One region of the Aliivibrio logei genome, then DNA from elsewhere that is predicted to be linked to it. Evidence: predicted binding sites of a transcription regulator. Region 1 holds the regulator's gene; the other holds the start of a gene.

The links. The regulator PurR, encoded in region 1, represses purine synthesis genes. The targets are predictions, from matches to a motif close to TNANGNAAACGTTTNCNTNA.
Region 2: the regulator PurR is predicted to act here: its motif matches at 2,406-2,425, upstream of pckA (phosphoenolpyruvate carboxykinase (ATP)).

Annotation. Positions count from the first base shown of each region.
Region 1 covers NZ_MAJU01000029.1:164,641-169,429, reverse strand. The annotation lists gene torR (two-component system response regulator TorR) at 1-397, opposite strand, end outside; gene torD (molecular chaperone TorD) at 629-1,276, shown strand; gene purR (HTH-type transcriptional repressor PurR) at 1,601-2,602, shown strand; cyclic di-GMP riboswitch class I at 2,766-2,848, shown strand; gene A6E04_RS18835 (TfoX/Sxy family DNA transformation protein) at 2,977-3,564, shown strand; gene A6E04_RS18830 (TVP38/TMEM64 family protein) at 3,658-4,335, shown strand; gene A6E04_RS18825 (PepSY domain-containing protein) at 4,465-4,789, shown strand, end outside.
Region 2 covers NZ_MAJU01000025.1:48,127-52,915, reverse strand. The annotation lists gene gspC (type II secretion system protein GspC) at 1-606, opposite strand, end outside; gene hslR (ribosome-associated heat shock protein Hsp15) at 896-1,297, shown strand; gene hslO (Hsp33 family molecular chaperone HslO) at 1,388-2,263, shown strand; gene pckA (phosphoenolpyruvate carboxykinase (ATP)) at 2,607-4,232, shown strand; gene A6E04_RS17155 (AsmA family protein) at 4,437-4,789, shown strand, end outside.

The DNA.
Region 1 (4,789 bases):
TTGATTCATCTAATTCTACGGGTTCATTTGCTAATGACATACGCCAAAATAGATTTTTAACTCGGACTAAAAGCTCACGTAACTCCACAGGTTTTGTTACGTAATCATCCGCACCCATCTCTAAACCTACGATGCGGTCAATACTATCAGTTCGTCCTGTAACTAAAATAATACCAATATTAGACTGGCTGCGTAATTCACGCGCCAATAATAAACCATCCTCTCCTGGTAGGTTTATATCAAGCATAATTAAATCAACTTTTTGTTCAGCCAAAACAGTTCGCATTTCTGCGCCCGTTTCAGCCTCGCTCACTTGATATCCCTCGGCTTCAAAATAGCCTACAAGCTTAGAGCGAGTTACCACTTCGTCTTCAACAACTAAAATGTGATAGCTCATAATTTTCTCTTTTTTTTATGGTTATTAGGATGGTTCTTATTACATTCTATTCATATATTGTAATAATGCCAATTCTCAATTGATATTTCTGTATATTATTTGATTCAGAACAAATCTTGTCGCGTATTAATCTTTGCTAATATCTTTATACACCCTGTTAATGATAGGTGCTATTCCTTTTCACACTTATGCCGTACAATTATTTAGTCAATTTTTTGGAGCTTATTTTACATGAACGAACTAAATGCATTTAATGAACAACGTGCTGAAATTTATTGGTGGTTATCTAGCCTATTTGCACACGAGCTAACTAAAGAGCAATTAGAGCAGTATAACAGTTTTGAGATTCGTACCTTTTTAACGAACCTTTCTGAAACTCCAGAGCTAACCGACTCTATTTCTTCAATTGTAACAAAATTGAATGAATTACAAACACGCGAAGATGCACAGCTTGAACTATCGGCTGACTTCTGTGAAGCGTTCTTAGGCTCTGATAAGAACAGTGCGCTTCCTTATGCTTCAATGTATTTAGATAAATCACGCCTTCTTAATGCGAAACCGGCACAAGATATGCGTGATTTATTAGAAAAATACAACATCACTCAAAAAGCTGAATTCAATGAACCTGCAGATCACATTGCTATTGAGTTAGATTTCTTAGGCAATCTAATTGTCATGACGAATCAGCAAACAACGGAACCAGAATTCGAGCAATTCATGGCCGCACAACTGCAATTTATTAACGAGCAGTTATTATCTTGGGCGCCACGTTTTAACCAACTTTGTTCTGAACGAGATACATTTGGCTTCTATGCTGCCGTTACTCACTTCCTTGTTACGTTCTTAGAATTGGATGTAAAATTCCTAGCGGGCGAATAACAAAAGCATGTACAACTGGTAAGATAAGTTAACAATAGTGTGATATATATCAAAACGACTATTAAAATTTATTAAATCAGCAATTGTTTGCGCTACGCTTTATAGATAAAATGTGAACGCAAACGATAAAATTTGAATATCAATGAAAACCGCATTTATCGCGGTTTTTTTCATTTATACCACCTAGATTATTCTCTAATCTACTATTGGTAATATACTCACAGGGCCTATTTACCTTCCAACAATCTTTATTAAAAAATAAAGAGAGACTTTGACACTATTGTTGGAACATAAATAGCCCCTTAATAAATTAAGGCTTTTAATATGGCTACCATTAAAGACGTTGCGAAACTTGCTTCTGTTTCGACAACCACCGTTTCTCATGTAATTAACAAAACTCGATTTGTTGCAGAAGCAACTCAAAAACGAGTATGGGAAGCCGTTGAAGAACTAAACTATGCACCGAGTGCCGTTGCTCGTAGTTTAAAGTGCAACACAACTCGAACTATCGGCATGCTAGTTACCCAGTCTTTTAATCCATTTTTTGCCGAAATGATGCACGGTGTTGAGAACTACTGTTACAAGCAAGGTTACACATTATTTATGTGTAATACCGAAGGTGATCTAGATAAACAAAAGCACTACCTTCGTATGCTGGCAGAAAAACGTGTCGATGGCTTATTAGTTATGTGTTCTGATCTAAATGAACAGTTATTAGCACAACTTGAAAAAAACACAGAATTACCAATGGTAATCATGGACTGGGGTCCAGATAGCCCTCATACCGACAAAATTATTGATAATTCTGAAGAAGGTGGTTATTTAGCAACAAAACACCTGATTGAAAATGGACACACAAAAATTGGCTGTGTTACCGGTCAGCTTGATAAAGCAACCTGTAAAGAACGAATTCATGGTTTCTACAGAGCTTTATCTGAAGCAAATTTAACGTCAAATCCAGATTGGATATTTGAAGGTGATTTTGAGTGTTCTTCTGCCTCTAAATCTGTTGAAAAAATGCTACAGATGGAAGATAAACCAACTGCATTATTTTGTTTTAACGACATTATGGCATTAGCGGCTATCAGCAAAATTCAACAAACTGGCTTACGTGTACCTGAAGATATCTCAATCATTGGTTACGATAACATTGAACTTTCTGCATATTTCTCTCCACCATTGACGACGATTCACCAACCTAAACGTCGCGTTGGTAAGACCGCCGTTGAAATATTGTTGGAACGAATCAAAGATAAGCACCATGAAAGACGCATTTTTGAAATGCATCCAGAAGTGGTAACTCGGAAAAGTGTCCATAAACTGTAACAATGAGTGATGCATTAATCATAAATATGCAAGTGAAAAAATATTTATTTATTTAAAACTTGAACTGGCATAACAGAAAATCATCCTTATTTTCTGAACCAATGTCACATAACTTACAAGTGGACAACATTTCATTTTATTGATTACTATATCATCTTAACTGTCACGAACAGGGCAAACTGTGCGAAAGCTCAGGACGCAAAGCTTCCGGCCTACGTATTTATATAAGGTAGCGGGGTTGCCGATGGCAGGTATTTATATCTACACATTGTTAATTTTTACTTAGAAATAACAATGTGTGGTTTTGAACTTGCTACTATTTCCTCGGGCTCAGTTGTTTAGTGACATAGACTTACTAACCGAGAATTATTGCAATGGATAAACCAATACTAAAAGATTCACTTCGATTACTTTCCTCTCTAGGGAAAATCACTTCACGCTCCATGTTTGGCGGCTTTGGTGTTTTTATTGATGACACAATGTTTGCACTTGTTGTTCAGGACAGACTGCATTTGCGAGCAAGCGATAACACTATTAATTTATTTAAAGACCAAGGTTTTGAACCTTACGTTTATAAAAAACGTGGTTTCCCCGTGGTAACTAAATATTTTGCTATTTCACCTGAATGTTGGGATGAACCTGATTCAATCCTAATTCAAGCTGTTGTTGCTTTAGATGTTGCTAAAAAAGACAAAGAAAAACAAAAAACAGCAGGTCCCTCTCGAATTAAGGATTTACCCAATCTAAGATTAGCGACAGAGAGAATGCTGAAAAAAGCAGGAATAACGACCGTAAAAGAACTAATGGAGACGGGATCTGTAAACGCTTATAAAGCGATTCAACAGACTCATTCAAGTTCTGTTAGTGACGAATTACTGTGGTCGCTTGAAGGAGCGATTAAAGGTACTCACTGGTCTGTTATCTCTACTGATATTAGAAATGAATTAAGAAAACAACTTTAAATACATTTTCCTACATTTATTTTACATTCGCCCTACTCTTATGTTGTCTTTACCTGTATAAATTAAAGACAACATAAGGCTAGGAAATGAATTATGAATAAAAAATTACTCTTATTAATCACTCTTCTTACAGCCTTTGCTGTTATCTTTTTTAACTTTGGTCATCTATTTACTCTAGAGCAGGCTAAGGCATACCATCAAGCCCTTCAAAGTGACATCCAAGAAAACCTTTTCTTTTATAGCACCCTTTATTTCTTTGGTTACATTACCGTCACTGCATTATCAATACCAGGCGCCGCAGTAGTCACATTGCTTGGTGCGGCCTTATTTGGTTTTTGGTGGAGCTTATTATTGGTTTCTTTTGCCAGTTCCATTGGTGCTACTATTGCCTTCCTAAGCAGCCGTTATTTATTAAGAGAATGGGTTGATCGTAAATTTGGGGACAAATTAATTTCCATCAATCAAGGTATTGAAAAAGATGGCGCTTTTTACTTACTGACTCTTCGTTTAATTCCTATATTTCCATTCTTTCTTATTAATTTAGTCATGGGATTAACAAAACTAACCGCCGCTCGGTTTTACTTATTTAGTCAATTAGGCATGCTGCCCGGAACCATGGTATTTTTAAATGCCGGAACTCAATTAGCTGAAATAACCTCACTATCAGGGTTAATATCACCAAATATACTCGGCTCTCTTGCTCTTCTTGGTTTATTTCCAATCGTTGCAAAATTTATTATTAGTTATGTTCAGAAAAAACGCACCTCTTAAAATTGCGAATAAGAGATAGACATTATTCTATCTCTTATTCCTTCTCTCACTGATTACCTGCAGGATTCATTTTACGTTCATGTTTAATAATTTATACTGCCTGTAGTTTAATTTTTAGAGTGCGTATTTATGTTTACTCGTCAGCCATTAGCTATACTTATATTTAGCCTCTCAATGTGTTTATCGCCATTGAGCTTTGCTCAAGATCATGCAATTCCCGCAGTTCAAGATATTACCCTCCCTCTCAATACAACCATTGAGTTTGATGAAGACCGTGATGAAATTATCATGGCTGTAGAACAAGGCCTTATTAAGCCTTTCTCTGCTCTTTATCAGACAGTAAACCAAGACCTTTATGGCAGAATCATAAAAGTTGAGTTAGAAGAAGACGATGATGAATGGACTTATGAACTAAAACTTATCTACGAAAATCAGATCATAAAAGTTGAATACA
Region 2 (4,789 bases), on a different contig from region 1:
TTCTAATTCATCTTGATTTGAATTTTGACGGTTATTCCCGATCACAGTGCCTGAGCTACCGGTGTGATTTTTTTCTGTCGAGATTTTGGTGTACTCAAGTCCTTCAAGCATTAGCGTTTCATCACGACCATTATTTGAAATAATGATACGATCAGGGCTAATCGCCTTTACCGTTGCTCGTGTACCATCAATGGTTTCTTCAATTCCATAGGTATTTTGCTGTCCGCGATTAGCAATAACAGCAAGACTAAATTTAGGGTTACTGCTCGCCACAATGCCTGCTAGCGTCAAATTTAACTGCGTTTTAGGCGCATCTTTGACTTCAGTAATCTTAGGTTGTTCTGACTTTTTAGCTTCTTCGCTATAACGCCCAAAGACTTGGCTATTAAGCAATTCAGATAATGAGTCTGTCGATGTTTTCGGCTTTGAAGAATGCGCTGCAACCGTTGAAGGAGACCATTTTGAAACCGACGTCTGCGGTGACAACATTGCCCAAAATAATGATCCACAAATCCATGCAAACCAGGCAACTAAGATAACCGTTAATCCTTTTGAAATAGTCGATTGATAGATTAACCAATATTGAGGGAATTTATCGATTTTCATATTTGTTACCATCTGCTTTTGATTATCCTTTTCTTAAATGATCTTCTTTAATTATTTGATGCATTTTATAATTATAAAATAAAGAGCCACAATTACTGTAGGCATTACCTTTTTATTAAGATACTTAAAGCCATATCACGTAAATATAAGGAATACTTTTCATATTAGAGCATCATTTCTCATTAATGACTCTAATTGGTTATGAATTTTGATTAATTCGTGCCAAAAGATTGAAAAATAATTTACAGCCACCATCTTAGTTAGCTGAGATAAGACATAGGTATCCATCATGAGTTCAAAATCCAACACTATTGAAGGTGTAAGACTTGATAAATGGCTCTGGGCAGCTCGTTTTTACAAAACACGCTCAGTGGCACGCAATATGGTTGATGGCGGTAAAGTTCATTATAATGGCCAGCGTGCAAAACCAAGTAAAATTATCGATCTTGGTGCGGAAGTAAAGCTTCGCCAAGGGAATAATGAAGAGATCACCGTGATCGTCGAGATCATCTCCGATCAACGCCGTGGTGCTCCCGTTGCACAAACTCTTTACAAAGAAACACAAAGCAGTATTGAGCGTCGTGAAGAAAATGCGAAATTACGCAAATTAAACTCCCTTGGGAGCCCGCATCCTGATAAACGTCCAGATAAAAAACAACGACGTGATATCATGAAGTTTAAGCAACAATAACTGACTTTCTTCTTTATTTACCTTTTCTCAAGGTTATAGCGGCTATAATAGCGATAACTGTAACCTCTAATACAATTGCTGGAGTATTTCATGGCAAATAACACATTGCATCGTTACCTGTTTGAAGATTTATCCGTTCGTGGTGAATTAGTTCAATTAGATGATGCTTACCAACAAATTATTTCTAGCAAGGAATACCCAAAGCCAGTACAAAACTTATTGGGTGAGCTATTAGTTGCAACCACATTATTAACCGCCACGTTGAAATTTGAAGGATCGATTACGCTTCAACTTCAAGGTAATGGCCCTGTCTCTCTTGTGGTTATTAACGGTGATAACGATCAAAAAGTTCGTGGCGTTGCTCGCTTTGAAGGCGAAATTGCTGACGACGCGACATTACACCAACTAATGGGTAAAGGTTATTTAGTTATTACTATCTCACCTAAAGACGGCGAACGTTACCAAGGTGTCGTTGCTCTTGAAGGGAAAGATTTAGCCGAATGTTTTGAAGGATACTTTGAGCGTTCTGAACAATTAAAAACTCGTTTATGGTTACGTCTTGGGGAATTTGAAGGCAAACCACACGCTGCGGGTATGCTACTTCAAGTCATGCCTGATGGGACTGGCTCTTCGGATGATTTTGAGCATTTAGAGCAACTAACGGATACCGTTAAAAACGAAGAACTCTTCAGCTTAGAAGCGGAAGATGTACTTTACCGTTTGTATAACCAAGATAAAGTTCAGTTGTTTGAACCTCAAAACGTTGAATTTTTCTGTGGGTGCTCTCGTGAACGCAGTGGCGGCGCCATCATTACGATTGAACGTTCAGAAGTGGATGACATTATTGCAACTGAAGGCAAAGTGTCTCTTCATTGTGATTACTGTGGTACCAGTTACGACTTTGACAGCATTGATGTTGCTCATCTTTTTGAAGAAGCCACGAAAGGTAATGACACGGTTCATTAATTCTTCATACAGAATAAGTTCTTTATTTTGTTTTAAAGCCAGCCATTAGGTTGGCTTTTTTTATGGTTTTTTTTGATGCAAAGCACATTTTTGATCCCACTTATCCACACTTAATTTTGATTAAATAATAATCAATTGCATCTAGCGCAATCGATTTCATTAAGAGTAGAATAGACATATTGCTATTTTGTGATGGTGATTAAATAACCCGTACCACTTTGTGGTTATTTCATGATATGACTCCCTGTTTTCAATTTACCGCGTTGGTAGCATGGGTAGCAGTAAACAATATTAAAATAATTAGAATATTAAAATCCCTACAAAATTCCTTTAAGGAGCACCTATGACTGTAATGGAACACAAAAAGGCTGCACAACTTGATCTTTCTCAACACGGCTTAAGCAACGTGACGGAAGTTCTTCGTAACCCTAGCTATGACGTACTTTTTGAAGAAGAAACGCGTCCTGACTTAGAAGGTTATGAACGTGGTGTAATGACAGAACTTGGCTCTGTTGCGGTAGATACTGGTATTTTTACCGGTCGTTCGCCAAAAGATAAATACATCGTAAAAGATGAAACAACCAAAGATACCTTGTGGTGGTCTGATCAAGGTAAAAATGACAACAAAGCCATTACCCCTGCAGTCTGGGATGATTTAAAAGCCCTTGTTACAGAACAACTATCAGGCAAACGTTTGTTTGTTATTGATGGCTTCTGTGGTGCAAACCCTGATACTCGCCTTAGTGTTCGAGTTATCACGGAAGTCGCATGGCAGGCTCACTTTGTGAAAAATATGTTTATTCGCCCAACGGACGAAGAATTAGAAAGTTTTGAACCTGATTTTGTCGTCATGAATGGCGCAAAAGCAACCAATCCAAATTACGAAGCACAAGGGTTAAACTCTGAAAACTTTGTTGCCTTCAACTTAACAGAGCGTGTTCAAATCATCGGTGGTACTTGGTACGGCGGTGAGATGAAAAAAGGCATGTTCGCAATGATGAATTACTTACTTCCGTTAAAAGGCATTGCGTCTATGCACTGTTCAGCTAACGTAGGTAAAGAAGGCGATGTTGCTGTATTCTTCGGCTTATCAGGTACAGGTAAAACAACCCTATCAACGGATCCAAAACGTCAGTTAATTGGGGATGATGAACACGGTTGGGATGATGATGGTATCTTTAACTTTGAAGGTGGCTGTTACGCGAAAACCATTCGTTTATCTAAAGAAGCTGAACCGGATATTTTTAATGCCATTCGTCGTGATGCACTATTAGAAAACGTAACCGTTCGCAATGATGGTTCGATTGATTTTGATGACGGTTCTAAAACAGAAAACACCCGTGTTTCTTACCCTATCTATCACATTGATAATATCGTTAAACCGATTTCAAAAGCAGGTCATGCAAACAAGGTTATTTTCTTAACCGCTGATGCATTTGGTGTTCTACCTCCTGTTGCTAAATTAACGCCAGAACAAACGAAATATCATTTCTTATCCGGTTTTACCGCTAAATTAGCCGGTACTGAACGTGGCATTACAGAACCAACACCAACATTCTCTGCTGCTTTTGGTGCTGCGTTCTTAACACTACACCCAACACAATACGCAGAAGTATTGGTGAAACGTATGGAAGCGGCTGGTGCAGAAGCTTACATCGTAAACACAGGTTGGAACGGTACAGGCAAACGTATCTCAATTCAAGATACGCGTGGTATCATCGATGCAATTTTAGATGGTTCTATTGATAATGTAGAAACGAAAAACATTCCAGTCTTTAACCTTGAAGTACCGACATCACTACCAGGTGTTGATACCTCAATTCTTGACCCTCGTGATACATATACAGACCCACTACAATGGGACAGTAAAGCGGAAGATTTAGCACAACGCTTCATCAAAAACTTTGCTCAATACACAGATAATGACGAAGGGAAAGCGCTTGTAAAAGCAGGTCCTCAGCTGGATTAATCCGCCTTACATGTAAATCGTTTTTATTTAAGCCCTTCATTCGAAGGGCTTTTTTTACCCATAAATAGGCCAATAACAATAAAGCTTGATTCTATTTTCCTCGAAATCGTGATTACTCTTGAGTAAACAACGACAATAACTTGATTGAACCTGTTTTTTACTCCACTCTTTCTGTTCATCTATTTTTCTTATTGGAGTTAATCAATGTACACCACGTTGAAAAGCCTCGGTTGGCTGCTCACTCTTTGTTTATTACTTGTGGCGGCATTCTTATCTCTTTTACATACGCCTTACGCACAGCCATTATTGAATCCAGTCGTTGAAAAGTTGACTCATCAAACGCTCTCCTTTGGTGGGATCTCCTATTCTATTCACGATCCTCTGCACCTCACCATCTCTGATGTCGTGATTCATTCAGAGCCAGAGCTACCCATTCAACAAATTGATTTATGGCTTTCTAAGCATCCAATTCAAAATAATAAACTCGCTTTTGATAGTGTGAAAATTGATGGCATTAGCCTACAAAACGGACTGCCTAATACTAAAAAACTCAATTG